DNA from 3 places in the Streptomyces sp. NPDC050121 genome. Region 3 is predicted to be linked to each of the others. Evidence: riboswitches for the same ligand, from Rfam matches in the RefSeq annotation. Region 3 holds a riboswitch; each other region holds the start of a gene.
The links. Region 3 has a riboswitch for cyclic di-AMP ahead of ACIBTS_RS29375 (transglycosylase SLT domain-containing protein). Riboswitches for the same ligand answer to the same signal wherever they lie in the genome.
Positions count from the first base shown of each region.

Region 1 (10,090 bases), on a different contig from region 3:
GATGCCGCGGCCCTCCTGGCGCAGGTAGAGCAGGACGCCGCCCGTCGCGGCTATGCGCTCCACCGCCTCGCGCAGCTGCGGCCCGCAGTCGCACCGCGCGGAGCCGAAGACGTCGCCGGTCAGGCACTCGGAGTGCAGCCGGACCAGCGGGGTGGTGCCGGGTGCCGGCTCGCCGAGGACGACGGCGACGTGCTCCTGGCCGTCGGCGAGGCCGTGGAAGGTGACCAGTTCGGTGTTGACGGAGTAGCCGTCGTGGAAGCGAAGCGGTACCCGGACGCGGGCGCGCTGGGTGGCGGCGGGGGTGTCGGGCATGCGGGTCTCCCGGGTCCGGTGGTGAACAGTGGCACACGGCCGGCTTCTGCTTCAGATTTGAAGCAGTTCCGACGAATCGAGACCCTACCTCATGCTTGAAATTTGAAGCAACCGAATTGTGATGCGCCTCATGAGGTCCCGGAGGCCCCGGCGCCCTCCGAGGCCCCGGCGCCCTCCGAACCTGCGCCCTCCGAGGCCCCGGCGCTTCCGGAGCACGGCGACGACCGTCGGCGCCACGGAAGGTCCTCGGGCGCGACCTCGTTGCTGTCGTCCCCCTGGAACCCCCGTACGACCTGGGTGAAGATCTCCTCCAGCTGTCCCACCTGTTCAGGGGTGAGGCGGGCGAAGAGGGAGGCGCGGACGGTGTCGACATGTCCGGGCGCCGTCCTCTCCAGGACCGCCATGCCCTCGTCCGTGAGGACCGCGACACTCCCGCGCTTGTCCCAGATGCAGTCCTCGCGACGCAGTAGCCCGTCCTTCTCCAGACGGGTCACCGCATACGTCAGCCTGCTGCGGGTGATCTTCAGCTGCTCCGCGAGCTCGGTCATCCGCAGGCGCCGCTCCGGTGTGTCGGAGAGGTTGGCGAGGATGGAGTAGTACAGGTGAGGCATGCCGGCCTCCTGCTGGAGCTGCCGGTCGATCGCGTCCTCGACGAGGAGGTACCCGGCGACGTAGGCGCGCCAGGCGCGTTGCTCCTCGGGGGTGAGCCAGCGAGTCGTCATGCGACCAGTGTAGTTTGTTTCAAACTTGAACCAAGAGTCCACGTCAACCCACGTCACCCACCTCTCACCCACCTCCACCCACGCCACCGGGGAGCGCGTCGATGCCGTACCCGTACGTCCTGCTGTCCGCCGCCGTCTCCCTCGACGGCTACCTGGACGACACCACCCCCGAGCGCCTGCTCCTGTCCAGCCCCGCCGACTTCGACCGCGTCGACGAGGTACGGGCCTCCGTCGACGCCATCCTCATCGGCGCCGGCACCATCCGCGCGGACAACCCCCGGCTCCTCGTGAACTCCCCGGAGCGGCGCGCCGCCCGCGTCGCCGAGGGCCGACCGCCGTACCCCCTCAAGGTCACGGTCAGCGGCTCCGGCGAGCTCGATCCCGCGGCGAACTTCTGGCACACGGGCGACGAGAAGGTCGTGTGTACGACGGACAAGGGCGCCGAGCGCGCCCGCGCCCTCGGGATCGCCGCGGACGTCGTCCCGCTCGGCCCCGAACTGGACTGGCGCCGCCTCCTCGAACACCTGCACGATGTGCGGGGTGTGCGGCGTCTCATGGTCGAGGGTGGCGGCACCGTGCACACCCAGCTGCTCCAGCAGGGCCTCGCCGACGAACTCCAGCTCGTCGTCGCCCCGCTCTTCGTGGGCGACCCGGACGCGCCCCGCCTCTTCGGGCCGGGCGGCTACCAGGGCGGACGGCTGCGCCTGGTCGAGACGCGGCGCATCGAGGACGTCGTACTGAACCGCTACCAGCCCACCGCCCCCGGCGCCGGACCGCTCCCCGCCGCGGCCGACCGCCACTGGCTGGCCCTCGCCTGCGAGCTCGCGGCGCAGTGTCCGCCGTCGCGGACCGCCTTCAGTGTCGGCGCGGTGATCGTGGCCGCCGACGGTACGGAACTGGCCCGCGGCCACTCCCGCGAGGCCGGCGACCCGGTCGTGCACGCCGAGGAGGCGGCCCTCGCGAAGCTCGACCCCGCCGACCCGCGGCTGCCCACGGCCACCGTGTACAGCAGCCTCGAACCCTGCGCCCGTCGCTCCTCCCGCCCCTCCCCCTGCGCCCGCCTCATCCTCGACGCGGGCGTGCGCCGGGTGGTCACCGCCTGGCGCGAGCCCGACACCTTCGTGACGGAGGCGGACGGAACCGGGCTCCTGACGGCCGCGGGCGTCGACGTCCTCGTCCTCCCGGAGTTCGAGGCGCGGGCGAAGACCCCGAACCGGCACCTGGAATGAGGCGGCGGGGGCGGGGCATCGGGGGCGGCGGTAAACCGTGGTGTTTCACGCCCCGGAAGTAGCGTAGACTGGAGTCACAACGACGCGGGGTGGAGCAGCTCGGTAGCTCGCTGGGCTCATAACCCAGAGGTCGCAGGTTCAAATCCTGTCCCCGCTACTGAAGGCCGAGGGCCGGAATCCGAAAGGGTTCCGGCCCTCGGTGTTGTCCGGGGCAATTCGGCGCGCATCCGGGATGCTTCAGCGCACATCAGGGACCCCTCAGTGCGTGACCTGGACATGTGGCCGGTTGGTTACTGTGCGTACGCCGTCTTTTCGGACGCCTCTTCCGTCAACTCGCCCGTTTTTCGCCGGTCATGGGGCGAAAGTCCCAGGCCGAAAATGTTGTTGATCAAGTAGAAGTGCTTGGAAACCGGCCCCCAGGTCTATTAACGTTCGATAACGCAGCGCGGTCGTCCCAGCCGTCACAAGAGTCGGCTCCGTGCGCATGTGCCGAATCCCGTAAGGGAACCGGGGAACCACCACCTTGGGGTGAATCGCACGGAAGCCACCGTGAACTCGCGGAGTCCACGGCAGGTATACGCGCGTAGGAGACCTTCCCGCTCCGAACCCGTCAGCTAACCCGGTAGGCGACGGAAGGAAAGGAGTACGCCCGCGTGGCGTCCAACCGGCCTGCCCCAGAAGCCCCGTTCGTGCCCGCCCAGCGGTCCACCGAGACCTTCGGCTACGGCGACTACCGCACCGACGAGGGCCCCTGGGAGGAGTGGAACCCCACCGCGGAGTCCATTCGCCCGGTACGCGGCAAGCACCGCGTCGCCAAGCAGCGCGGCGGCGGGTTCGCCCGCAGCTCCACCGTCCTCGGCGTCGGCGTCATAGCCGCCGTCAGCGCGGGCGGCATGGCCAGCGCCAACACCGGCAAGGCCCCCGTCTCCATCTCCCTGCCGGACCTGCCGAACGTCGGCTCGCTCATCTCCGACGACGAGCCCGCCCAGGACGCCGCGCCGGCCCTGGCGACCTTCGGCTCCGAGAGCACCGCCGACGACAGCAGCCAGAGCGTCTCCGACGCCGGTGAGGCCCTGCGCAGCCGGATCATGGCGCAGGCCGAGTCGCAGCAGACCCAGATCGAGACCAAGGCCCAGGCCGCCGCCGAGGCCGCCGCGGCCAAGGCCGCGAGCGACGCCGTCGCCAAGGCCGAGAAGGACGCGAAGGCCAAGGCCGACGCCGCAAAGGCGAAGGCCGCCGCGGAGGCCGCCGAGAAGGCCGAGGCCGCGCGCCTGGCCGAGCTCGCCAAGCAGTACACGCTGCCGACCTCCTCGTACACGATCACCTCGACCTTCGGTCAGGCCGGCTCCATGTGGTCCTCCGGCTACCACACGGGCCTGGACTTCGCCGCTCCCACCGGCACGCTCATCAAGGCCGTCCACAGCGGCACCGTCACGGAGGCGGGCTGGGCCGGTTCCTACGGCTACCGCACCATCCTGACGCTGGACGACGGCACCGAACTCTGGTTCTGCCACCAGTCCTCGATCAGCGTCAGTGTCGGCCAGAAGGTCGGCACCGGTGACGTGATCGGCCGCGTGGGCGCGACGGGCAACGTGACCGGGCCCCACCTCCACCTCGAGGTCCACCCGAACGGCAACTCCGACGGCGTCGACCCGATGGCCTGGCTGCGCAGCAAGGGCCTCAACCCCTGAGCCGCCCCTCCGGGGAACACCTGTCAGACCCGTAAGACCCGTAAGACCCGTAAGGCCTGTGAGACCCGTAGTACCCGGGAACACCCCTGAGGGTCCCCCTCGGGGGTGTTCCCGTGCTCCGTCCACGTGTGCTGTTCACACGTTCTTCGTGTTGCCCAGGGAATGGGTGTGCCGCCCGCGCCCGTTGATGTGAAGCATGACTTCTCTTCGCAAGCTCGGCTCCTCCGGCCTCGAGGTCTTCCCGCTCTCCCTCGGCGGCAACGTCTTCGGCTGGACCGCCGACGAGACGGCCTCCTTCGCCGTCCTCGACGCCTACGCGGCCGCCGGCGGCAACTTCCTCGACACCGCCGACTCCTACTCGGCGTGGGTCGAGGGCAACTCGGGCGGTGAGTCCGAGACCATCATCGGCAACTGGGTGAAGCAGCGCGGCAACCGCGACGACGTGGTCATCGCCACCAAGGTCAGCCAGCACCCCGAGTTCCCCGGCCTGACCGCGGCCAATATCAAGGCCGCCGCCGACGCCTCCCTGCGCCGCCTCGGCACCGACCACATCGACCTCTACTACACGCACTTCGACAAGACCGAGGTGCCCGTCGAGGAGATAGTCGGCGCGCTCGACGGACTGGTGAAGGCCGGCAAGGTCCGCCACATCGCCGCCTCCAACATCTCCCCCGAACGCCTCCAGGAGTCCCTGGAGTTCTCCGACCGCGAGGGCCTGGCCCGGTACGTCGCCCTCCAGCCCCACTACAACCTGGTCTCCCGTGACACCTACGAGGGTGGCCTCCAGGACCTCGCCGAGCGCTTCGGCCTCGCCGCCGTCCCGTACTACGCGCTGGCCTCCGGCTTCCTCACCGGCAAGTACCGGCCCGGTACGACGGTGGAGAGCGCCCGCGCCGCCGGTGCCGCCAAGCATCTCGACACGGAGCGGGGCCGGAAGGTGCTCACCGCCCTGGACGAGATCGCACAGGCCCACGACACACAGGTCGCCACGGTCGCGCTGGCGTGGCTCGCGGCGCAGCCCACGGTGGCCGCGCCGATCGCCTCCGCGCGGACGGTCGAGCAACTGCCGGCGCTGCTGGAAGTGGCGGAGCTGGAACTGACGGACGCGGAGGTCAGCAGGCTGACCCAGGCCTCGGCCTGATCCTTACGACTGGTAGGGGTTGGCAGCCGGGTACGGCTGTGCGGGATACCCGTAGCCGTGCCCGTACACCTGCCCCGCCGGATACCCGTGCCCGTGCCCGTACACCTGCCCCGCCGGATACCCGTAGCCGTGCCCGTACACCTGCCCCGCCGGATACCCGTACCCGGCGGGGTGACCCGGCCCGTATCCCTGGGCCGGCCCCTGGCCGTACCCGTACACCCCGTACACCGGCCAGGGCGGCGCGGTCACCCGGACCGGCGGGGCCGTCATCCGGGCGGCGTGGTCCAGCGCGGGCCGGGCGATGTCCTTGCGCCGCCACAGTTCGTTCAGCAACTCCCGCTCCCGTACGACGAAGTCGGCGTTCGCCCGCCCCCGCCGACCGCGGTGCCGCAGGAACGCCAGGGACGTCGCGTACGCCTCGTACCGCGCCACCTCCCGCGCCGCCGGCTTGCCCAGGTGGCGGCCCGCGTACACCCGGGCCACCCGCCGGGCCCGCATCGAGCCGAGCGCGAACGGCTCGGCCGGGGTGAGCCAGCCGGCGGCCGCGTAGGCGGGCAGCTCCTCGCGTACGGTGCGCAGCTCGCGTTGGCGCGTCCACACCACCAGCCAGGTCAGCAGCCCGAACGCGGGCACCATGAACGCCGCGTACACCGCGAAGAAGCCGAACTCGCCGAACGTCGAGGAGCCGTTCCACAGGGCGTGCATGCCCATCGCGAGAAGCAGCCCGGACAGCGGGAGCAGCACCCGCCGCAGGCGCTGACGGTCCCCGGAGAGCGCCGCGACGCCGAAGCCGATGCCGGTCAGGACGGTGAACAGGGGGTGCGCGAAGGGCGACATGACGACGCGTACGAAGAAGGTCGCGGCGGTGACGGAGGCGATGCCGCTGTCGCCGCTGAGCTGGTCGGTGCCGAATGCGGTGCCGAGGTAGAGGATGTTCTCGGTGAACGCGAAGCCGGTGGCGGTGACGCCGGCGACGACCACGCCGTCGACGATGCCGGTGAAGTCCCGCCTGCGGAAGAGGAAGACGAGGAGGACGGCGGCGGCCTTGGCGGACTCCTCGACGATCGGCGCTATGACCGTCGCCCCCAGGGTGTCCGCGCTGGACGGGTCGGCGGTCGCGGTGGCTATCCACCGGGTGGCGAAGCTGTTGGCGACGATGGCGATCAGCGCCGCCGCGCACGCACCCCAGGCGAAGGCGAACACCAGGTTCCGCCAGGGCCCGGGTTCGACCCGGTCCAGCCACCGGAAGGCGGCTATGAGCAGCGGCACGGGCAGCACCGCGAGCCCGAGCCCGACCAGGAACCCCTCGGTGCCGGTCTGCTCCCGCACCAGCGCGAGGATGACCAGCCCGGACAGCGTGAGCAGCATGATGAGCGCCCCGTACCGCAGCCACCTGCGCTGCCACCAGTGCGCATGCCTGAGCACACCGTCCTCGGGAGCGCCGCCGGGGGGATGCGGCGGGTAGGGCGGAAACGGGGGACTGATGGCCACGGCATCGACCCTAACGAGGGAGGGGACTGTGGTGGAGAGGGGCGGTCGGTCAGTGATCCCTAGGCCGGTCGGCGATCCCCGGGTCGGACGCGATGCTGTACGCGGCGGAAGAGCAGATCGTTCACCACGTGGCCCTTGTCCAGGCCCTGCCCCTCGAAACGGGTCCGCGGCCGGAACCCGGGGCGGGGTGCGAACCCGCCGTCGGCCCGGGTGTTCTCGAAGTCGGGGTGCGCGGTGAGCACGTCCAGCATCTGCTCCGCGTACGGCTCCCAGTCCGTGGCGCAGTGCACGAGCGCGCCCGGCCTGAGCCGCGTCGCGGCCAGGTCGAGGAACGCGGGCTGGATGAGGCGCCGCTTGTGGTGGCGCTTCTTCGGCCAGGGGTCGGGGAAGTAGACGCGCAGCCCGTCGAGCGAGTCCGCCGGCAGCATCTCGCGCAGCAGGATGATCGCGTCGCCGTTGGCGACCCGGACGTTGGTCAGCCCGTTCTGGTCGGCGAGGTTGAGCAGGTTGCCCTGGCCGGGCGTGTGCACGTCCACCGCGAGGATGTCGGTGTCGGGGTCGGCGGCCGCCATCTGCGCGGTCGCCTCGCCCATGCCGAAACCGATCTCCAGGACGACCGGACGGTCGTCGCCGAACAACTCGGCGAGGTCGACGGGGTGCCCGTCGATGTCGAGTCCCCACTTGGCCCACAGCCGCTGCAACGCGTCCGCCTGCCCGGCCGTCACCCGGCTGCGCCGGGGCTGGAAGCTCCGGATCCGCCGCTCGAAGTGCGACCCGGCGGGATCGGCCTTGGGCCCGTCGGGGAACCGGGGCTCCCCCTTGGCGCGGGTATGCCGAACGGACTCACCCGGGTGGTGCTCGCCGCCGGGGGAGGGCTGGGGGATTTCGGGGGTACTCACGGAATCAGACACAGTGGGGTCGATTTTACGGGGGCCGGGCGGGCGGCCGTGAGCCGAGGCCGGGGCGAAGGCTTCGGCCGAGGCCCCGGCGAAGGTGCCGGTCACGACGCCTCCAGCACTGCGAGTGCTCTGCGAGCCACCTCCCGCCCGATCGGCAGCGAGGCGGTGGCAGCCGGCGAGGGCGCGTTCAGCACATGCACCGTGCGCGGCCCCTCCCGGATCAGGAAGTCGTCGACCAGCGTGCCGTCCCGCAGCACCGCCTGCGCCCGCACCCCGGCCTCCGCCCGCACCAGATCCCCGTCCTCCACGGCAGGCAGCAGGCGGCGCACCGCGCCCGCGAACGCCCTCCTCGACAGCGACCGCCGCAGCTCCCCGACCCCGTACCGCCAGTGTCGCCGGCCCATCCGCCACACCCCGGGCCACGCCGCCGTCGCCATCGCCTCCCGCGGCCGTACGACGCCCCATCCGTACCCCTCCCGGGCCAGCGCCGGCACGGCATTGGGGCCGATGTGCACGCCGCCGTCGATCCCTCTGGTCAGATGCACCCCGAGGAACGGGAACGCCGGATCGGGCACCGGATACACCAGTCCGCGCACCAGCTCCGGGCGCGCCAGCTCGTAGTACTCGCCGCGGAACGGCACGATCCGCACCTCGGGGTCGTCGCCCGTCAGCCGGGCGATCTCGTCGCAGTGCAGTCCGGCGCAGTTCACCAGCACCCGCGCCCGGATGATGTCCCCGCGCTCGGTGAGCACGGCCACCCCGCGCTCCGGCCGCCGGTCGACGCGCACGACCTGGGCGCCGTAGCGGATCTCCGCCCCGGACGCCTGGCCCAGCTGTCGTGCGACGGCCGTGTAGTCGCAGATCCCGGTCGTACGTACGTGTATGGCGGCGAGGCCGCGCACCTCGGGCTCGTACTCCGCGATCTGGGCGGCGCCCAGCTCCCGCACCGGAATGCCGTTCTCCCGGCCGCGCTGCACGAGCGCGTGCAGCCGGGGCAGCTCCGCGCGCTCCGTGGCGACGATCAGCTTGCCGGTGACGGAGTGGGCGATGCCGTACTCCGCGCAGAACTTCGTCATCTCGGCCGCGCCGCGCACCGCGTACCGGGCCTTCAGCGAACCCGGCCGGTAGTAGATCCCGCTGTGGATGACGCCGCTGTTGCGGCCCGTCTGATGCCGGGCCACTCCCGGTTCCTTCTCCAGCACCGTCACCCGTGTGCCCGGCGCGGCACGCGTGATCGCATACGCCGTGGACAGCCCGACGATCCCGCCGCCGACCACGAGCACGTCACAGTCATAAGCGATCCCCGACACGTGCACCACCTCCCGCCTCCGATAGTGCACTGCGCCACTGACAACGCATTCAAACCCGGGGAAGGGCACGACGCGCCCGCCGCCCCGAAAACGAAGAAACCGGGCGGATGGGGAGGAAGTGGTCTAAGCCGGTGTCATCAGTAACGGCCGGGCCCGCTCCCGCAGCTCCACCACGCGCGGCTCGTCACCGTAGGGCTCCAGCCGGTGAAGAAGATCCTTCACATACTCCGTCGTCCGCGCGGAAGAGATCCGCCCGGCGACCTCCACCGCCCGCACCCCCTGCTCACAGGCCGCGTCGAGATTCCCCGACTCCAGCTCGGCCACCGCGGACACGACGAGCCGTAACCCGTGCGACCGCACGAACTCCTCCGTCGGCTGAGAAAGCGCCTGCTCGGTGAAGCGCCGCACCTGACGCGGCGCCTTCAGATCGCGGTAGCACTCCGCCGCGTCGGCGGCGAACCGGTCGTAGGAGTAGAAGCCGAGCCAGGACGGGTCGTGATCGCCGTCCCGCGCCCGCTCCAGCCAGCTCTCGGCGGCCTTGAGCGCGGCCCCGGCGGCCTGCGCGTCCCCCGCGCGTGCGTGCGCGCGTGCCTCGACGAGCCGGAAGAAACTCATGGTGCGGGCAGTGGCCAGCCCGCGGTTGCGCTCCAGGGCGGCCTGCGCGAGGTCGACGCCCTCGTCGCCGAAGCCGCGGTATGTCGCCTGGAGGGACATGGAGGCCAGCACATACCCCCCGAGGGGGACGTCCGCCGCCGCGCGGGCCAGGCGCAGCGCCTGGATGTAGTACCGCTGCGCGGCCTCCTGCTGGCCGGTGTCGAAGGCCATCCACCCGGCCAGCCGGGTCAGTTCGGCGCTGGCCCCGAACAGGGCGCGGCCGACTTCGTCGGAGTACGAGCCGAGCAGCAGCGGCGCGGCTTCCACCCGCAGGCACTCCGGGACCATGGACGAACGCCAGTCGCCGCCTCCGTACTTGGAGTCCCAGCGTCTGGCGTCCTCGGCGGCCTCCCGCAGTTTCTGCACATCGCTGTGGCCGACTTTGAGCGGTGCGCCGGAACCCTCCAGAAGGTGTACGTCCCGTGCCACCGAACTGTCGGCCGGGGTTATCAGCCACCGTGAGGCGGGCGTTGCGTATGCGCTTACTGCGAATGATCCGGCCAGCGACTGCCAGATGCCTCCGGAGCCGGCCCGGCGGCCGGCCAGGTCGAGGCGGTAGAGCTCGGTGGCCGAGCGCACCGCCTGGTTGACGTCCCTGGGGAAGGCGAGGCCCACCTCGGGCGCGGGGTCGGCGTCCGCCA
Region 1 covers NZ_JBITJV010000071.1:7,511-17,600, reverse strand. The annotation lists gene ribA (GTP cyclohydrolase II) at 1-312, opposite strand, end outside; gene ACIBTS_RS47480 (MarR family winged helix-turn-helix transcriptional regulator) at 441-1,034, opposite strand; gene ACIBTS_RS47475 (dihydrofolate reductase family protein) at 1,136-2,263, shown strand; tRNA gene ACIBTS_RS47470 (tRNA-Met) at 2,347-2,420, shown strand; cyclic di-AMP (ydaO/yuaA leader) riboswitch at 2,741-2,909, shown strand; gene ACIBTS_RS47465 (M23 family metallopeptidase) at 2,917-3,954, shown strand; gene ACIBTS_RS47460 (aldo/keto reductase) at 4,151-5,095, shown strand; gene ACIBTS_RS47455 (PrsW family glutamic-type intramembrane protease) at 5,099-6,586, opposite strand; gene trmB (tRNA (guanosine(46)-N7)-methyltransferase TrmB) at 6,646-7,497, opposite strand; gene lhgO (L-2-hydroxyglutarate oxidase) at 7,587-8,804, opposite strand; gene ACIBTS_RS47440 (MFS transporter) at 8,919-10,090, opposite strand, start outside.
Region 1: it holds a riboswitch for cyclic di-AMP, as region 3 does, so the genes downstream of both, ACIBTS_RS47465 (M23 family metallopeptidase) here and ACIBTS_RS29375 (transglycosylase SLT domain-containing protein) in region 3, are expected to answer to the same signal.

Region 2 (10,090 bases), on a different contig from region 3:
TCCCGAACATCTCCAGCCTCCCCAGCCTTCCGAGCAGGCTGGCAGGGCTCTCCATGACGCTCCTCAAGGCGACCGCGCTGGACCTCGCGATCCTCGCGGGCCATCTGCTCCTCTACCCCTCCGGCATCGCCCAGGAGCGCCGCGCCGCGGCCCACCCCGCGCTGCCCAGTGCCCCCGGCGCAGCGGACCCCGCCCAGCTGCCCGCCCAGGCCGCCCGGCCGCCGGTCGTCCTGCTGCACGGGTTCATAGACAACCGTTCCGTGTTCGTCCTGCTGCGCCGCAGCCTCGCCCAGCACGGCAGGCACCGGGTGGAGTCGCTCAACTACTCACCGCTGACCTGCGACATCCGCACGGCGGCCGAGCTGCTCGGCCGGCACATAGAGGAGATCTGCGAGCGCACCGAAAGCCGGCAGGTCGACGTGGTCGGACACAGTCTGGGGGGCCTGATAGCCCGGTACTACGTGCAGCGACTGGGCGGTGACGTCCGCGTCCGGACGCTCGTCACGCTGGGCACCCCGCACTCGGGCACCCGGGTGGCGCCGCTGGCGAACGCGCACCCGATCGTGCGCCAGATGCGCCCCGGGTCGGAGGTGATCGAGGAGCTCGCCCAGCCCGCGCCGGGTTGCCGTACGCACTTCGTCAGCTTCTGGAGCGATCTCGACCACCTGATGGATCCGCTGGAGAGCGCCTGCGTCGACCACCCCGACCTGCTGGCGCAGAACGTGCGGGTGACCGGCATCGGCCATCTCGCGCTGCCCGTGCACCCGGCCGTCGCGACCGGCATCCGCCAGGCCCTCGACGCGGCCGCCGAGATGGCGCACCCGGGCGCCTCCGCCGCTGCCCGCAACGGCGGCCTCACCGTGGCCTGATCGCACCTCCGACAGACGTTCCCCAAGCGTCCGACCCGCGTCCGACACCCCTCCATCATCGAACGTCATTCGAACGTAGAGCCAAACCCGCGCCCGCCGTCCCCCGAAACACGGCCGAATGCCCCTTTCCTGCGAGCGCGAAACCTGCAGAAGATTGTCGTGCCCGCGTACCGACGGGTACAGTCGCCGCACTGCTCTGGCAGCCCCTGTTGTCGGCGAAAGAGAAGTTGGTGAACGACCGTCACCCGTCGGGGATGATGACCCCCCCGGCCCCGGCTTCCGACGCCGCTTCGGCGCACTACGCGTCGTACGGCACCCAGGACGCCCAGTACGACGGCTTCACCACGTACCACGGTCAGGAGACCGGCGCCTTCGACACCGGCGCCCACCCGACCGGGCACTTCCCGGCGGCCGACCCCCTCTTCGGCGAGTTCCCGGGCGACAGCGCGACCGGCGCGTACGACAGCACCCAGTGGAACACCGGCGGCCACCAGACCCTGGACACGGGCAGCCACGAGGCTCTGGACACAGGCAGCCACCAGGCCCTGCACTACGACGGGTACGCGGCCCAGCACCACGCCGCCTACGACTCGGGTGTGTACGACGCGACCGCCTGGTCCACCGGCCAGCACCACCTGGCCGCCGTCCCGCAGCAGGCGACGGCAGCCGATGCCAGCGGGCAGTGGGACGCCGCGGCCTGGCTGCAGCCCGGCCAGTCCGCAAGCCCGGCCGACCAGACCCAGCAGTGGGAATGGGGCACGCAGGCCTTCGACACCGGCGCGTACGACGCCACGCAGTGGAACTCCGACGGCGGCGACAACGCCTCCGCCGAGGCCGTCGAGGAGTACGAGCAGCAGGCCGAGGTCCCGTTCGACCAGCAGGCCACCGCCACCTTCCAGCACCTCGAGTCGGACGAACCCGCCCCGGCCGAGGGCGAGTTGCCCGGCAGCGACCCGCTCCCCCTCCTCGACGACCAGGAGGAGGCCGCCCCCGCCCCGCTCGGGCGGGCAGCCACCCGCAACGCGAACCGCTCCCGGCGACGTATGCCCGCGAAGCGCTCCGCCCTGCTGACCGTGGCCGTGCCCTCGGCCTGCGTGATGGGGGTCGCCGGGATCGCCGCGGCCTCGGTCGGCACACTGACCGGCGGCGAGGCCAAGGACACCACGGCGTCCGCGCCGGACGCCCAGCCGGTGAAGCCGTCCGCCGCCAACAACAAACTGGACGCCCAGCTCGCGACCCTGAGCGCCGGGGCCGACGACTTCGCCGACCGGGCCAGCCGGACGCAGGAACGCATCGACCTCAAGGCACAGCAGGAGGCCGAGAAGAAGAAGGCGGCGGCGGAAGCGGCCCGCAAGGAGCGGCTGCGCCCCAAGTACGCCCTGCCGGTCGCCCAGCGCGGCCTCAGCGCCTACTTCGGCCAGGCCGGCATCAACTGGATGTCCCAGCACACCGGCATCGACTTCCCCGTCTCCTACGGCACGACGGTGATGGCGGCGACCGACGGCACCGTGCGGACGCAGTGGAACAGCGCCTACGGCAACATGCTGATCCTCACGGCGAAGGACGGCACGGAGACCTGGTACTGCCACCTCTCCAGCTACCGCGTCTCCTCGGGTACGAGCGTCAAGGCCGGCGACCCGATCGCCTACTCCGGCAACTCCGGCAACTCCACCGGCCCGCACCTGCACTTCGAGGTCCGGCCCGCGGGCGGCTCGGCCATCGACCCGCTGCCGTGGCTGCGCAGCCACGGGCTCAACCCGACGTAAGCGAGCGCAACCGGACAACTCGCTTGCGGTCCCCCGCCGTCGGGCCGTTGCGCGTCGCTTCCGCCCGCTTCCCGTCGCGCCCTGCCGCGCCCGCGTCCTGTCGCCTCTAGAGCTTCTCCACCGGCGCGTACCGCAGCAGCAGCCGCTTCGGCTTGGTGTCGCCGAAGTCGACCGTGGCCTCCGCGTTCGCACCCGTGCCCTTCACGCCGACGACCGTGCCCAGTCCGAACTGGTCGTGGGTGACGCGGTCGCCGACGGTCAGCGCGACCACCGGCTTCTCCGCCGTCCGGCGGGTCGCGAAGCCGGACGCGCCCGCGGCCGAGGAACGCGAGCGGGACGAGGACAGCGAGGCCGCCACCCCGGACACCGGGCCGGAGGACACGGGCGCGGCCGCCCCCGTCCGCTTCCAGTCCACGTGCGTCGCCGGGATCTCCTCCAGGAACCGGGACGGCGGGTTGTACGACGGCTGCCCCCACGCGCTGCGCAGCGACGACCGGGTGAGATAGAGCCGTTCCCGCGCGCGCGTGATGCCCACGTACGCGAGCCGGCGCTCCTCCTCCAGCTCCTTGGTCTGGCCGAGGGCACGCATGTGCGGGAAGACGCCGTCCTCCATGCCGGTGAGGAAGACGACCGGGAACTCGAGGCCCTTGGCGGTGTGCAGGGTCATCAGGGTGATGACGCCCGAGCCGTCCTCCTGCTCGTCGGGGATCTGGTCGGAGTCGGCGACCAGGGCGACCCGCTCCAGGAAGTCGGAGAGCCCGGGCGGCGGCGTCGCGCCCTCGCCCTCGCCCTCACCGGATTCCTGCTCGAACTCCAGGGCCACCGCGGCAAGTTCCTGGAGGTTCTCGATACGGGTCTCGTCCTGCGGGTCGGTGGAGGCCTGCAACTCGGCGAGGTAGCCGGTGCGTTCGAGCACCGCCTCCAGGACCGTCGCGGGCCCCGCACCCGACTCGACGATCGTACGGAGCTCGTCCATCAGCGCGTTGAACCGCTTCACGGCGTTCGTCGACCGCGAGGCCATGCCATAGGCCTCGTCGACGCGCTGCAGCGCCTGCGGGAAGCTGATCTTCTCGCGCTGGGACAGGGCGTCGATCATCGCCTCGGCGCGCTCGCCGATGCCGCGCTTGGGCACGTTGAGGATCCGGCGCAGCGGCACCGAGTCCTCGGGGTTGGCCAGCACCCGCAGGTAGGCCAGGACGTCCCGGACCTCCTTGCGCTCGTAGAAGCGGACGCCGCCGACGACCTTGTAGGGCAGGCCGACCCGGATGAAGATCTCTTCGAAGACACGGGACTGGGCGTTGGTGCGGTAGAAGACGGCGACGTCACCGGCCTTCGCGTCGCCCGCGTCCGTCAGTCGGTCTATCTCGTCGGCGACGAACTGCGCCTCGTCGTGCTCGGTGTCGGCGACGTAGCCGGTGATGCGCGCGCCCGCGCCCGCGTTGGTCCACAGGTTCTTGGGGCGGCGGGACTCGTTGCGCTCGATGACCGCGTTGGCGGCGGACAGGATGGTCTGCGTGGAGCGGTAGTTCTGCTCCAGCAGGATCGTCGTCGCGTCCGCGTAGTCCTCCTCGAACTGGAGGATGTTGCGGATCGTCGCGCCCCGGAAGGCGTAGATCGACTGGTCGGCGTCACCGACGACGCAGAGCTCGGCGGGCGGCACGTCGTACTCGTTCGGGGGGACGTCGGCAGGGTGCTCGGAGGTGCCGACCAGCTCCCTGACCAGGGCGTACTGGGCGTGGTTGGTGTCCTGGTACTCGTCGACGAGGACGTGGCGGAAGCGGCGGCGGTAGTGCTCTGCGACGTCCGGGAAGGCGCGCAGCAGGTTGACCGTCGTCATGATCAGGTCGTCGAAGTCGAGGGCGTTCGCCTCGCGCAGCCGCGACTGGTACATGGCGTAGGCCTGGGCGAGGGTCTCCTCGAAGCCTCCCCCAGAGCCAATAGCCTGGGAGGTGCCCCCAGCGGCCTGGGCGGCGAAGTCCTCCTCGTCGATCAGCTCGTTCTTGAGGTTGCTGATCTTGGCGCTGAAGGACTTGGGCGGGTAGCGCTTGGGGTCGAGGTCCAGGTCACGGCAGACCAGGGCCATCAGGCGCTTGGAGTCTGCGGCGTCGTAGATCGAGAACGACGACGTGAAGCCGAGCTTCTTGCTCTCGCGGCGCAGGATGCGCACGCACGCGCTGTGGAACGTCATCACCCACATCGCGTTCGCGCGCGGGCCGACGAGCTGCTCGACGCGCTCCTTCATCTCGCCCGCGGCCTTGTTGGTGAAGGTGATCGCGAGGATCTGCCCCGGGTGCACGTTGCGCTCGGCGAGCAGGTGGGCGATGCGGTGGGTGAGCACACGCGTCTTGCCGGAGCCGGCGCCGGCCACGATGAGCAGCGGGGTGCCGGCGTGGACGACCGCCGCACGCTGGTTGTCGTTCAGCCCCTCCAGGAGCGCCGCCGCGTCCAGCGCCGGGCGCGGGGCGCCGCCGCGGTAGTAGGCGTCCCGGTCCGGAGGCACGTCGAACTTCCCGCCGAACAGATCGTCGGGAACCGACTCCGGTCCGTGATCGTCCTCGGGCGGCGGCGGGGGTTCGTCCTCGTGGGCGCGGGGGCCCTGGAGGTCCGCCAGGAAGCTGTCGTCAAAGAGGCTGCTCATCGCTCTCCGAGTCTAGGGGGCGCCACTGACAACCGGCCGCCCTCCCGGAACATCTCCCCCACTCACCCTCCGGCAGGCGGCCGTCACGATCCGCGACCGACGTGGCCGAAGCACGAGATCACAGCCCGAGGTCACGAAAATGTATCGGACATATCACCCATCAACCTTCACACGGGCCACACGAGTTGGCTACGGTGCCGGACAGGCCGTACGACCCCCACCGGCGAACCCCGCCGGGCCGCGCGGCCTCCGCCGAGTCCGACGCGCCCGCTCGCGCCAGCCGGAGCCGGGGACCCACCGAAACCCTGGGGTGAATCGGCCCAACTCCCTCTCGGGGAGGCGGCCGTAGGGCAACCCTTCCGATGATCTACCCGCCCGAACCCGACAGCTAACCCGGTAGGCGGAGCACTGGAAGGAGTCGCCTCCCTTGGCGTCGCAGCACCGCAAGCCGCGCTCCGCGGGCCCGCGCGTGGCAGGCATCCGCACGCCCGCCCTCGCCACCGCCGCCCTGACGTCCGTGGCCCTGCTCTCCCAGACGGCGAACGCCGCCCCGCCGGACGATGGCAAGCCGAGCCTGGAGGAGGTCGAGAAGAAGGTCGACGACCTCTATCGCCAGGCGGAGTCGGCGACCGAGAAGTACAACGCCGCCAAGGAGAAGACGACCAAGCAGCGCAAGCAGGTCGACGGCCTCCTCGACGACGTCGCGCAGCGCACCCAGAAGCTCAACGAGGCGCGGCAGGAGCTGGGTTCCTATGCCGCGGCCCAGTACCGCACCGGCGCCTCCGCGCCCGACACGGCGACCTTCCTGCTCGCGGACACCCCGCAGGACTACTTCGACCAGAACCAGCTGATGAGCCGGCTGACCGACCGCCAGAAGGGTGCGGTCGACGACTTCGTCACCGAGCAGTCGGCGACGATGCGCAAACGCCGGGAGGCCGCGGAGATCCTCGCGTCGCTGACCGACACGCAGAGCGACCTGAAGACCGCCAAGGCCACCGTCCAGAAGAAGCTCGGCGACGCGCGCGAGCTGCTGTCCCGGCTGACGGCACAGGAGAAGGCCCGCCTCGCGGCGATCGAGAAGCAGAAGCGGGAGGAGGCCGCCCGGCAGGCGGCGGAACTCGCCCGGCAGCAGGCCGCGGACCAGGCCGCGGCTCAGCAGGAGAGCGGCACGGGCTCGTCGAACACAGACACCGGGACCGGCTCCTCGTCCACCTCCCCCGGGGACTCCTCGTACGCCACCAAGGCCGAGAAGGCGCTCGCCTTCGCCCGCGCGCAGATCGGCAAGCCGTACGTCTGGGGTGCCACGGGCCCCGACTCCTACGACTGCTCCGGCCTCACCCAGGCCGCCTGGAAGGCCGCCGGCGTCACCCTCCCGCGCACCACCTACGACCAGGTGAACGCCGGCACCACCGTCTCCCTCGCCGACGCCCAGCCCGGCGACCTGGTCTTCTTCTACGACGACGTCAGCCACGTCGGCGTCTACATAGGCAACGGCATGATGATCCACGCCCCGAAGCCCGGCGCCTACGTCCGCGAGGAGTCGATCTACTACGACGGCGAGTCGGGCATCCACAGCGTGGTGCGCCCGGCTTGAGCGCACACACACGCACGGGCAGGCCGACTCCGATGGCCCACGCGCGCGTGACCCGCACGGCGGACACACACGCGCGAGCTTCACTTCGGACGCACACGCGCGAGCCTCACGGCGGACGCGCACGCGTGCGCTTCATGGCAGGCAGACGCGGGGGAACGCCGTAGCAGGCACGCAGCAGCGGGCACACGGGGGGCTGCGTAACGGGCACGCGCGCGTGGGCTGCGTAACGGGCACGCGCGCGTGGGCTGCGTAACGGGCACGCGCGCGTGGGCTGCGTAACGGGCACGCGCGCGTGGGGTTCGTTCGCGGGGACGGAGGCGGAGGCGAGAGCGGGCGGTGCGCTTCGTCTCCAGCGACGTGGCGCGGGCCGCGCTGAGCGGCCGCGTGGCGCGCCCCGCGCCGGCGCAATCGCCCGCCGCCGCTCCCGCTCAAACCCCGCTCAGCCCCGCGGGCCCCGCTCCACGCCCTGCACGGCGCCCATGACCCGCCGCACGAGCCCGTGCTCTGCGCGCCCACCCCACCAGGCCCCGCCCAGCCCCAGTCCTCGCCCCAGGCCCAGTCCTCCTCCCTCCTGCCAGTTCTCACTCTGCGCTCACCACCACCCCTGGCGCGCCCCTGGGCACCCCGCGCGCAGGGGCTGCCCGCGCGCCCCTCCCCCGCGCCTGCACCCCGCGCGTATTTCTGGTCGCCCGCGCGCGTGCCCCACTCGTGGGCTGTGTCGTGCTCCTTAGCATCGGGCGCATGCCCGGCTCCTCGGCTCGTCCCTCGCCCGCGCCCTCTCCCGGCTCCGCTCTCCGCCTCTGGTGGGCGCGGAGGCCGCCGACGGCCGGGTCCGCGGTGATGGCGACCGGGATCATGTCGGTCGGCCTGCACCTCACGGGATACGACGTGCTGTCCCGCGTCACTCTGGCGATGGCGGGCGTCGCGTGGGCGGCGCTGGCAGCCGACTTCGTCGTCCGCCTGCTGCGGGCGCCTGAGCAGTGGCTGGCCGAGGCGGGCACGCCGGGGGCGCTGACCGCGGTGGCGGCGACGACCGTGCTCGGCACCAGCCTCTGCGCGCTCGGCCGGCGGACCCCGGCCGAGGCGCTGCTGGCGCTGGCGGCGGTGCTGTGGCCCGTGCTGTTGGTGACCGTCGTACGGCGGTGGAGGCGGGGCATGCCCGGGACGGTGTTCCTGGGCTGCGTGGCCACGCAGGGCCTCGCCGTGCTCGGAGCGGCCCTCGCCGCGGCGGAGTCCGCGGCCTGGCTCGCGCACACCGCGCTCGTGCTGTTCGGGCTCGGGATCGTGCTCTACTGCGTCGCCCTGGCCCTGTTCGACCTGCGCCAGGTGGCCGAGGGCCATGGGGACCAGTGGATCGCGGGCGGCGCCCTCGCCATCTCGGCACTCGCCGGGGCGAAACTCCTCGCGGCCGACGACGGGGACCTGTATCTGTGGAACGGCGACGACACCGGTGTCCTGCGCACGGTGACCGTCGCGCTGCTGGTGCTCGACCTGGCCTGGTGCGCCGTCCTGCTGATCGCCGAGGTCGCATGGCCCCGGCCGCGCTACGACGTGCGCCGCTGGGCGACGGTGTTCCCGCTGGGGATGACAGCGGCGGCGGCCCTGTCCGTGGCCGCCGCCGTCGACGTCCCGGCGCTCGAGGGACCGGGGGAGGTGCTGCTGTGGGTGGCGGTGGCGGCGTGGCTGGTCGTCGCCGCTCTGGCACTCGCCGCGGCCCGTGCCTCCGTCAGGTCCAGAGCACCGCGATGAAGCCGGATGCTAATCAGCCGCCCCCGAGCCGCCCGACACCGGCTCTCCCTATGGCATGTGCATATATGCGCTCCATAGCACCCGCCGCTCCGAAGGTGTCCCGGAACCACCGCTTCGGTCAGCGCGCCGCGCGAACCTGACGTACTCGGCCCGGATTGTCGGACACATACGGTCACCCGGCAGTCCGCTCACGTCACTTCCGTACTTCGCGTTACCGACCCGACATAGACCGGCCTAGCGTCCTCCCCCAGGTGACCGGCTCCCCACCGCCGCCCGGGCCAGGGGCGGCAGTCGGCCACCACCGCCGAGGAGTCCGGCGGCGTCCTGCTCCCCCGTGCGGGTCGTCGCCGGACGCGTCAGCCGCTCCCCTCGAGGCCGTCCGTCCGCTCCCCCCACGGCGGTCGCCCGGTAGCCGTGGGAGGACGGACGAGGCGGTCGTACGAAAGGACGTGCAGTCCCAGTGGCAGCGCACCGCAAGCCCCGACAGCGCTCGCTCGGCGGCCAGACGGCCCGTACGGCGTTCACCCTCGCCCTCGCGGGCGCGGCGACGGCGACGGCCTTCGACGGGACCGGACAGGCCGAGCCGAACCTGACGTCGGCCCAGGTCAAGGCGAAGGTGGCCAAGCTGTACCAGGAGGCGGAGGAAGCCACCGAGAAGTACAACGGCGCGCAGGAGAAGGCGAAGTCGGCCGAGCAGCGGCTGGTGACCCTGCGCGACGAGGCGGCGCGCAAGGAGGAGAAGCTCAACTCGGCGCGGGAGGCGCTGGGTTCGATGGCGGCGGCGCAGTACCGCAGCAGCGGACTGGATCCTGCCGTGCAGTTGGCGCTCTCCGACGACCCCGACCGGTATCTGGACGGCGCCGTCTTCGTCGAACGGGCCGGCGATCGCCAGTCCGCCGCCGTCGCCGGGGTCCGTAGACAGCTGCGGGAGATCGAGCAGTTGCGCGGCGCCGCGCGCGTCGAACTGACCTCGCTCAGGGCGCGGCAGGCCGAGTTGAGGACGCACAAGAAGACGATCACCGACAAGCTGGACGCGGCACGCCGTCTGCTGTCCCAGCTGACGGCGGCGCAGCGCTCCCGGATCGGTGAGGGAGCCGGCGGCACCACCACGGCCGACCGCGCCTCACGCGCCTCGACGGCCGGACGCGCCGGCCTCCAGACACCCGGCTCCGCCACCGCCACCGCCACCGTTGACGCCCCCAACTCGCGTGCGGCAGCGGCCGTTTCCTACGCGTACTCCAAGCTCGGCAGCCCCTATGTGTGGGGCGCGACCGGGCCGAACGCCTTCGACTGCTCAGGCCTCGTCCTGGCTTCGTACCGCTCCGCCGGTGTCTCCCTCCCCCGCACGACCTACGCCCAGATCGGTGCCGGGCAGCGGATCTCCCGCTCCGAACTCCTCCCGGGCGACCTGGTGTTCTTCTACTCCGGCATCACCCACGTCGGCCTCTACATCGGCAACGGCCAGATGATCCAC
Region 2 covers NZ_JBITJV010000018.1:133,639-143,728, forward strand. The annotation lists gene ACIBTS_RS26455 (esterase/lipase family protein) at 1-869, shown strand, start outside; gene ACIBTS_RS26460 (peptidoglycan DD-metalloendopeptidase family protein) at 1,127-2,635, shown strand; gene pcrA (DNA helicase PcrA) at 2,742-5,273, opposite strand; cyclic di-AMP (ydaO/yuaA leader) riboswitch at 5,528-5,693, shown strand; gene ACIBTS_RS26470 (NlpC/P60 family protein) at 5,701-6,867, shown strand; gene ACIBTS_RS26475 (tellurite resistance/C4-dicarboxylate transporter family protein) at 7,609-8,616, shown strand; gene ACIBTS_RS26480 (NlpC/P60 family protein) at 9,077-10,090, shown strand, end outside.
Region 2: it holds a riboswitch for cyclic di-AMP, as region 3 does, so the genes downstream of both, ACIBTS_RS26470 (NlpC/P60 family protein) here and ACIBTS_RS29375 (transglycosylase SLT domain-containing protein) in region 3, are expected to answer to the same signal.

Region 3 (10,090 bases):
CTGCCGCAACCGCTGCCGCAGTGCGCGTCGGGCCCGCAGGTAGCCCAGCGGTCCGTAGAGCATTCCGCGCCTCTGGAGCCGGGACAGCCGCCCGGGCCAGGCGTGCGTCCGATCGTCATGCCCACCGGGCGCGCCCCTCGCACGCCGGGGCCCGCCCCCCGCGCTCCCCGGCACGTCCGCCCCCGATCGCGCCCCCGATCGACTCCCCGAATCGCCCCCCGAATGACCCCCCGATTGAGCCCCCGCTTCCGACCCCGGTTCCGGCCCGGACGCCGCCTCGCGGCTCGCCGTCAGTGAGCGTGCGTATGCCAGTCCCCGGGGCAGCCGGGCCAGGAACGCCGGGAGCAGACCGGGCCGGTTGACGAGGATCGCCGTGAGGTAGGCGGTGAGGCCGGCGCCGTAGCCGTAGGCCTGGGTCTCCAGGTCCTGCCAGGTCTCCCGGTGGCGGTGCCAGACCAGGGCCTGCGGGGTGTAGTGCAGCCGGTGGCCCTCGGCGAGGACACGGACGAACCCGTAGAGGTCGTCGCCGCCCCGCGCGAGCGTGCCCGCGCCCGTCGCCGGGTCGAAGCCGCCGACCGCCCGCAGTACTTCCGTACGGAAGGCCATGCTGGCGCCGGAGCCGAAGCGGCCCGCGGTGAAGGGGAACAGCGGCTCGTCGGCGGGCGGCTCGTACGGGTCGTAGGTGCGGGCCGTGAAGCCCTTGGCGAAGCCGCCATGGCCCTCCAGGAGGACCTGGGCGGGCGTGCGCAGCCGGGCCGGGAGGATCAGGCCGGTGGCGCAGCCGAGGCGGGGGTCGGCGGTGAACGGCGCGGTGAGTTCCGTGAGCCAGCGCGGGTCCGCCACGACATCGTCGTCCGTGAAGGCGATCACCTCGCCGTGCGCGGCCTCGACGCCCTTGTTGTGCGCGACGGCGAGACCGGGCGCAGGCTCGGTCACGTACCGCACGCGCTCGGCGTACTTGTGGGTCACCAGGTCCCGGGTCGCGTCTGTCACGGGCGCGTTGTCGACGACGATGATCTCGAAGTCCGGGTGGTCCTGGGCGAGGAGCGAGTCGAGGGCGTGGGCGAGCAGTCCGGCGCGTTCGCGGGTGGCGATGACGACGGTGGTGAACGGGACGGACTTCGGGCCGGACAGTCTTGCGGGACCCGGCGCCATGTGCTCACGGGCGGCCAGGTCCACGAGGACCGCCTTCGGATCGGCGCCCTCCGGTACCTGCCCGAGGAGCGTCCCGACCGGCCGCCCACCCCGCCTGACCAGCACGAACACCAGACCGTGGATCACAGGCGGGCTGCCCGGACCGGGTCTGAGCGCGCCACCGTCGTCCAGTTCGAGCTCGGCGATCTGCACCGGCCGGATGCCGAGAAACCTCTCGATCTCCAGCCGCACGATCTCCTGCTGCGCACCTCTTGCGCGGGACATGAACCCCCCTTGTCTCATGACCGCCCCTGACAATCGCCCGCCACGCCTGGCGATCCCCGACCGCCCCTGACAATCTCCGACTGCCCTCGACCCGTCCCCGACTGTCTCTGACCGTCACTCGTGTGCCCGTGTGCCCGTGTGCCCGTGAGCCGTGTGCACGTGAGCCGTGCGACCGTCCCCCGTGTGATCGTCACGCGCCGCGTAGGCGGCCCGCGCTCTTCAAGGTTCGGGCGGCCGCCGCGGCGAGCCTCGGCCGGTTGCGTACGAAGTGGTGTGCGCGGCGCGACGGTTCACGGCTGAGCCAGTGGAGCGCGGCGCCCACCCCCGGACGCGTCCACGCGCCCTCGAACACGGGGATCTCCCCGGTCTTCAACGAGTCCTTGTACTCTGCCGCGCCCCGCCCCAGGTCGAGCAGGCCGATGCCCTCGGCGGCAGCCGACTCCGCCATCCGCAGATGCAGCACCAGGCCCGGCGAGAACTTCGCGAACTCCGGATCGTACGACGGGAACCAGCAGGCCAGGACCGTCGAGGAACGCAGTCCGAAGTGCGCGGCGAGCGGCCGCTCACCGGCGTAGAGGACGGACAGCGTGCCGGAGCACTCCGGCGCGCGCGTCTCGGCGAGCGCGTCCACCAGCCGGGTGATCCACTCCTGGGCGAACCGGTCCCGGCGGCCGGTCCTGCGGTACTGCGCCGACTTCCATGCCATGAGCGTGCGCAGCGCGGCCGGGTCGCGTTCGTCGAACACGAACCGCAGCTCCCCGACCTGACGGCCGAGCCTGCGCTCCTTGGCGAGCGTCGTCTTCAGGAACTTCGGCGACTGGGACCGCAGTACGGACTCGTAGGTCTCGTAACCCTTTTCGACGTCGATGACGTAGGCGGCGTACTCCTCGGCCGCGTGCGGGACGAACAGCCCCTGTGCCGCCTCCAGGTTGTCGAAGGCGAAGCTCGACAGGGAGCACGCCCGCATCAGTTCGGCGGCGTTCAGCCCGAGACCCGGGGCCAGCACCGCGCCCTGCGCGTCCGAGACGCCGTACGCGAGGGCCTGACCCTGGCCGAGCCGGCCCCGCTCATAGGGGAGGAAGCCGACCGGCTCACGCCCCTCGTACACCACCGCCACGCGCGCGCGTGGCCGCACGAGGCCCACGGCGTCGGTGAACTCCGGTTCCATGAAGGGGTTTCGCGGAAGCGCCGACGCGGCACGCAGCGCGCGCCACCGCTCCCTGTCCCCCTCGCCGAGGTCTTCCGGCCTCAGCACACGAATGCGCCCACTGCTCAACCTGACCCCCCGATCAAGTCCCCCCTGGACACCTGGACGGTACCGCTCCACCCGGGCGTCGCGGTAGGTAGCGTCCCATCTTGTTGCCAACCGGTACAGAGGCCTTTAACCGTCCGCTACCCGGCGATGCGCCAGAAAGCCGTTTCTTTGTGCCCGGCCTCAGCCAGTTCCGCACCAGTAGACAAAGGGGAGTTGGCAGAACCGGACAGGACCTGGTCGTCGTCCGGCTCGCGTCGAACCAGGGGGGTGCGGCATCCGTATTCTCTGATCATGGCCGCACCCACCGCATACGCCGAGCGCACCCCGTACTCCGCGTACTCCCTCATCGCCACCGACCTGGACGGAACGCTGCTGCGCGGCGACGACACGTTCTCCGACCGGTCCCTCGACGCGCTCGCGCGGGTGGCCGCCGCCGGCGCACGCCACCTGGTGGTCACAGGACGCCCCGCGCCCCGCGTACGCCCCCTGTTCGACCGGCTGCACAGCAGGGGGCTCGCGGTGTGCGGACAGGGCGCGCAGTTGTACGACGCCGGCGCGGACCGTCTGCTGTGGTCGGTCACCCTGGACCGGGAGCTGGCCGAGACCGCGCTCGGCAAGATCGAGGCGGAGGTGGGGCAGCTGTACGCGGCCGTCGACCAGGACGGCGTGGACGGGCTGACGCTCATCGAGCCGGGCTACCGGATGCCGCACCCGACGCTGCCCGCCCTGCGTGTCGACCGGCGCGACGATCTGTGGTGCGAGCCGATCAGCAAGGTGCTGCTGCGCCATCCCACCCTGTCCGACGACGAGTTGGCGGCGACGGCCCGCGCGGCGGTCGGCTCGCTCGCCACGGTCACCATGTCGGGACCCGGCACGGTCGAGCTCCAGCCCTGCGGGATCACCAAGGCGACGGGCCTGGCCCTGGCCGCCGAACACCTGGGCCTGCGGCCCGAGGACACCGTCGCCTTCGGGGACATGCCCAACGACATCCCGATGTTCGACTGGGCCGCGCGCGGAGTCGCGATGGCCAACGCCCACCCCGAACTCAAGGCGGTGGCCGACGAGGTGACGACGTCGAACGAGGACGACGGCGTGGCCGTCGTCCTCGAAAGACTGTTCCCGTAGGGCCCGCGGACCCGTGGACCTCGCAGACCCGTAGACCCCGCAGGCCAATGAACCCCACAGACGCGTAGGACCTGCAGACCTGCAGACCTGCAGACCTGCAGACCTGCAGAGCCTGCAGAGCCTGCAGAGCCTGCAGAGCCTGTAGGGCCTGTAGGGCCTGTAGGGCCTGTAGGACCCGTAGGCCCCTGGGCTGGGGTTCCTACGGAGATCTGTCAGTACGCGCCGAACACGTTGTCGATCGAGCCGTAACGGGCGGCCGCGTAGTTGCAGGCGGCGGTGATGTTGGCGACCGGTTCGTAGGAGTCCCAGGAGGTGCCTGCGACGTGATAGGCGCGGAAGGTCGGGTCGATGACCTGAAGCAGGCCCTTGGACGGGATGCCCGCGGCCGCGTTGGAGTCCCAGAGGTTGATGGCGTAGGGGTTGCCGGAGGACTCGCGGATGACGTTGCGGTAGATGCCGTTGTACGTCCCCGGGATGCCGTGCTGGGCCATGACGTGGAGGGAGGCGCGGATCCAGCCGTCGAGGTTGTTGGCGTACCCGAGGCTGGTGGCGGTGGCGACGGTCGGGGTCGCCGCGGAGGCGCCGGTCGCGCCGAGGAGCGGAAGGGCGAGCACGGCCGCGCCGGTGGCGGCGACGGTGAGCGTGCGGACGAGACGGTTACGACGGGTGCGGCGCGGCTGAGCGGCAGCGGGCATGACGAATTTCCTCTCCGGCGCCTGCGAGGTGAGCTGTCGGGTTCGGGCAGGAGTTGCCCGGTCGCGTTCTGACGGGCGCGACTTCACCCCGAGCCGTACCGATATGTCTGAGACATCCGGCCCGGCGACTTACCTGGTTCCCCCGCTCCTGCCGTGCGTTCTAGGTGGGTGTACGGGCGGCGGCAGGATTCGGCGTTCCGCCCGACAGGCCGGGAACGTATGCGAGAGCACATGTCCGAAACAAGTAGCAGATTCATAGATCACCCATATTGACCTTGGTCTGTGGCCTATGGGGCGCTTGATCCTTTGTGAGTGCAAAGCCTCAACTTGCTTGGAGATGTGGAGAATCCGTGAACGGTCGGATCGGGCGGGGCTGGGCGGGTTCGACGGGGGGAGTGAGTCAAGTCACCAGCGTCCACAAGTGCGGCGAATCGGGCATTAAATCCCAAGTCGGTGACGGTGGGGAGGGGGTGGAGATGGCGACTCCGGCGTCGATGGCGTTGCCGGGCGGAAGTCCTTACTTCCGGCTAACTCTACAAATATCAGTTCATATATTTGAATCAGGAACATATCGGGCGTGATCCGATACCGCCTGGCCTGTAACCGTGGGGGCTATCGGTGATCGAAACGTGACCGGATACGCTGACTTGAGTGATGGCAGAGACCTATCGACAAACCGCGTAATCGCCAGTAGACACCAGCAGACAGGAGACCCCTCGTGACCGTCGTCGGGCCGTTCGGGCTGAGCGTGCGGGACCAGGCTCTGGAAGCCGATGTCCAGGCCGGATTGGCGGCTGTCGAGGAAGGCTTGCTCGAGGCCACCAAGAGTGAGGTTCCGTTCATCACGGAGGCCGCCCAGCATCTCGTGCGGGCGGGCGGGAAGCGGTTCCGGCCGCTGCTCGTGGTGCTCGCGTCGCAGTTCGGGGACCCGTACGCGCCGGGCATCGTGCCGTCGGCCGTGGTCGTGGAGCTGACTCACCTGGCTACGCTGTACCACGACGACGTGATGGACGAGGCCGCCGTGCGCCGCGGGGTGCCCAGCGCGAACGCCCGCTGGGGGAACTCCGTCGCCGTCCTCACGGGCGACTTCCTCTTCGCGCGCGCCTCCCACATCCTGGCCGACCTCGGACCGGAGGCGGTGCGGGTACAGGCCGAGGCGTTCGAGCGGCTGGTCACCGGGCAGATCCTGGAGACGGCCGGTCCTACCGACGGACGGGACCCGGTCGAGCACTACCTCGACGTGCTCGGCGGCAAGACGGGCTCGCTGGTGGCGGTGGCCTGCCGGTTCGGGGCAATGATGTCGGGCGCCGACGAGACGGTCGTCGACGTGCTCACGCAGTACGGCGAGCGGCTGGGCGTCGCCTTCCAGCTGGCCGACGACGTCCTGGACATCGCGTCCGACTCGCACGAGTCGGGCAAGACGCCGGGGACGGATCTTCGTGAGGGCGTTCCCACGCTGCCCGTGCTACGGCTGCGAGAGCGGGCGGCGCGCCTGTCGCTGCCCGAGGACATCGCCCTGTGCGAGCTGCTGGACTCCGACCTGAGCGACGACGCCCGGCTCGCCGAGGCCCTGGAGGCGCTCCGCGTGCACCCCGCGCTGGAGCAGGCCCGCCGGGACACCGTGCGGTACGCCAAGGACGCGCGGTCCGCGCTCGCGCCACTGCGGGAGTGCGGCGCGAAGGCGGCGCTGATGGAACTGTGCGACGCGGTGGTCCACCGAGCCGGCTGACCCCTCCGCCCCGCCGCTAGCACCCACCTCCGGCCCGGCACGCCGCCCCGCCGCTAGCACCCGCCTGCGGCCCGGCACGCCGCCTGCGGTCCGGCGCCGTTCCGGTCCGGTACCCCGTTCCGGTCCGGCACCCCGCTTCGGCCCGGCGATCGCCTCCGGTTCGGCACCCCCCGTCCGGTTCAGCACCCCCCGTCCGGTTCAGCACCCCCCGTCCGGTTCAGCACCCCCCGTCCGGTTCGGCACCCCCTGCGATCCGGCGACCTCTCCGGTGCCGCACCCTCCTCCGGTCCGGCACCCGCGCAGGTCCGGCGATCGCCTCCGGCCCGGCCCCCTCTCAGGTGCCGCACTCCGCTTCGGCCCGGCACCCCTCAGGCCCGGCACCCCTCAGGGCCCGCACCCCCTCAGGGCCCGCACCCCCTCAGGGCCCGCACCCCCTCAGACCCCGCGCACCCCCCCCACGCCGCTCGCCCCTCACCCCGGCCCCCACGCCCCTCGCCCCCCTCACCCCTCGCCCCTCGCCCCGCACCCCCCACACCGCTCGCCCCTCGCCCCGCCCCCCCCGCACCACTCGTCCTCACCGCGAGCCCCGCGACCCTTCCTCGCCTGCACCCTCCAACCCCTGTGTCCCTAGGGGAAGGTGTCGTCTTCCGGAGGGACCCCTACGGGTCGGTTGGCCTTTCCTTGCTTTCGTGTCATACCGCAGGCGTACGCGGAGTTGAGCCCTCGGGTTGACGTTTTCGGGTGGGCGATTTGGTCAGATGGGGACTACGAGAAAACACCACTCCTCACCGATTCGGGTGAGAATGGCGGCTTGGGTGGGGCGTTCAGCGTGAGATGACCAGCCGCCGCCGACGACGGAGGTAAGGCACACATGGCACCGAAGGCATCCGACGACACCCTGACCGGCGGGGAGCCGAACAGCGGGGAGGCCGACGACCTGCGCGCCGGCCGGCGCAAGGCCGTGCGGTACGTCGTCCCGGTCACCGTGATCGGTGTCGCCGCGGCGACGATCGGGCTGGTCCCGGCACTCGCCGACTCCGGCGACCCCGACCTGCCGAAGATCACCGCACAGCAACTCCTCGACAAGATCGCCGCATCGGACGTCCAGCAGCTGTCCGGCACGGTGAAGATCACCACCGATCTCGGACTGCCCGACCTCGGCGGGCTGGAGAGCGGTCTGCTTTCCGGGGCCGCCCAGCAGGGTGGTGACGGTTCGTCCGCCGACCCGTCCACCAAGCTCACCGAACTCGCGTCCGGCACGCACACCCTGCGCGTCGCCGCCGACGGCCCGGACCGGCAGAAGCTCTCGCTGTTGGAGAAGGCCGCCGAATACAGCGTCATCCACAACGGCAAGGACGTGTGGGGGTACGACAGCGCCTCCAACGAGGTCTACCACTCCACCGTCGACGAGAGCTCCGGCAAGGCGGACACCCCTGTTCCGGCCACCCCCAAGGACCTCACCGAGGACGCCCTGAAGGCGGTCGACGACACGACGTCCGTGACCGTCGACGGCACCGTCCAGGTCGCCGGGCGCGACGCCTACAAGCTGCTGGTCAAGCCGAAGCAGTCCGGTTCCACGGTGGGCGCGATCAGCGTGGCCGTGGACGCGAAGACGGGCCTGCCGCTGAAGTTCACGCTGACCCCGGCGAGCGGCGGCGCCGCCGTCGTGGACGCGGGCTTCACCCAGGTCACCTTCGCCAAGCCGGCCGCCTCCACCTTCGACTTCACCACCCCCAAGGGCGCGAAGGTCACCGAGGGCGACAAGGCCGAGAAGGGCGACGGCGGAGGCAAGTGGGGCGACGAGGGCGCGACGCGGACGGCTCCGGGGCACTCCGGCAGGCTCGACGACGACCTCGCCAAGGACCTCGGCGGCCCCGCCGGTCTCAACGTCCTCGGTGAGGGCTGGACCTCCGTCGCCACCTTCGACACCGGCGGCCAGGGCATGCCCTCGGGCTCGGAGGCCGGCGGCGCCCTCGGTGGCTTCCTCGGCTCCTTCGGAGACAAGGTGAGCGGTAAGTTCGGCTCCGGCACGGTCTTCTCCACCCGCCTGATCAACGCCCTGATGACCGACGACGGCAAGGTCTACGTCGGCGCGGTCACCAAGGACGCCCTGGTGAAGGCGGCTAACGCGGGGAAGTAGGCAGCGACCGGGCGGGGTGTGAGGGGAGCCGATGACGCAGTCCACGGGTGGTGCCGCGGGTCGTGCCACAGGTGGTGCCGAGGTTGGTGCCGCGGGCGAAGGCGACGCCGTCATCCACACCCGCGCCCTCACCAAGCGCTACCGCGGCGGACAGCTCGCCGTCGACGGTCTCGATCTGACCGTCCCGGCGGGCAGCGTCTTCGGCTTCCTCGGTCCCAACGGCTCGGGCAAGACAACCACCATCCGCATGCTGATGGGGCTCATCGAGCCCACGGCCGGCGCGGCCCGCGTCCTGGGGCACCCCATGCCGCGGGCCGCCCGCGCCGTTCTGCCCCACGTCGGGGCGCTCATCGAGGGCCCCGCCCTCTACGGCTTCCTCTCCGGCCGCGACAACCTGCTCCGCTACGACGCCGCCGACCCGACCGCCGACCCGCGCACCCGGCGTACGCGGGTCACGGCGACGCTGGAGCGGGTCGGGCTGACGGCCGCCGCCGGCAAGAAGGCGAAGGCGTACTCGCTCGGCATGAAGCAGCGCCTGGGCCTTGCCGCCGCCCTGCTCCAGCCCCGCCGCCTGCTCGTCCTCGACGAGCCGACCAACGGCCTGGACCCCCAGGGCATGCGGGAGATCCGTTCGCTGATCCGGGAGCTGGCCGCGGAGGGCACGACCGTCTTCCTCTCCTCCCACCTCCTCGACGAGATCGAGCAGGTGTGCACGCACGCGGCGGTGATGGCGCAGGGCCGGCTGCTCGCACAGGGCTCGGTGGCGGACCTCGCGGCGGGGACCCGCGGCCGGCTGGTCGTGACGACCCCGGACCCGGCGGACGCGGCCCGGGTGCTGAAGGAGCAGGGCGTGGGCGACGTCGTCGTCGCCGAGGACCGGGTGAGCGCGGAGGCTCCGCCCGCGGAGCGCGAGCTCGCCGACCTGAACGCCGCGTTGGTGACGGCGGGCGTCCGCGTTCGCGGCTTCGCCGTCGAACGGGCCTCCCTGGAGGACGCGTTCGTGGCGCTCACGGGGGAGGGCTTCGATGTCGCGGGCTGAAGCGGAAGTGAGTAGGACCCGGAGCGGGACTCCCCGCGAGGACTCCTCGTCGACCCGCACCAGGTCCTGGACCAGGTCCTGGACCTGGACCTGGACTTTCGGACTCCTGCGCAGCGAGTTGCTGACCACCTTCCGGCGCTGGCGCACCCTCGCGCTGCTGGCCGTGCTCGCGGCCGTGCCGGTCCTGGTCGGGATCGCCGTGAAGATCGAGACGAGCGACGGCTCGTCCGCCGGTCCCGGTGGCGGCGGTGGAGGCGGCGGCCCGGCGTTCATCTCGCAGGTCACCAACAACGGCCTGTTCCTGGTCTTCACCGCGCTGGCCGTGACACTGCCGTTCTTCCTGCCGATGGCGATCGGTGTGATCGCGGGCGACGCGATCGCCGGAGAGGCGAACTCGGGCACGCTGCGCTACCTCCTGGTCGCCCCCGCCGGCCGCACCCGCCTCCTCCTGGCCAAGTACGCGACCGTCATGATCTTCTGCCTGGCGGCCACGCTCGTGGTCGCGCTGTCGGCACTGACGGTCGGTGCGCTGCTCTTCCCGCTCGGCGACCTGACGACGATCTCCGGCACCCGGATCGGCTTCGGCGACGGTCTGCTGCGTGCGCTGCTGATGGCCCTGGTCGTCGCCGTGTCCCTGATCGGCGTGGCGGCGCTCGGACTGTTCGTCTCCACGCTGACGAGCAGCGGC
Region 3 covers NZ_JBITJV010000022.1:49,493-59,582, forward strand. The annotation lists gene ACIBTS_RS29360 (glycosyltransferase) at 1-1,419, opposite strand, end outside; gene ACIBTS_RS29365 (GNAT family N-acetyltransferase) at 1,610-2,674, opposite strand; gene ACIBTS_RS29370 (HAD family hydrolase) at 2,966-3,799, shown strand; gene ACIBTS_RS29375 (transglycosylase SLT domain-containing protein) at 4,012-4,494, opposite strand; cyclic di-AMP (ydaO/yuaA leader) riboswitch at 4,498-4,699, opposite strand; gene ACIBTS_RS29380 (polyprenyl synthetase family protein) at 5,213-6,223, shown strand; gene ACIBTS_RS29385 (outer membrane lipoprotein carrier protein LolA) at 7,095-8,363, shown strand; gene ACIBTS_RS29390 (ABC transporter ATP-binding protein) at 8,395-9,402, shown strand; gene ACIBTS_RS29395 (ABC transporter permease) at 9,389-10,090, shown strand, end outside.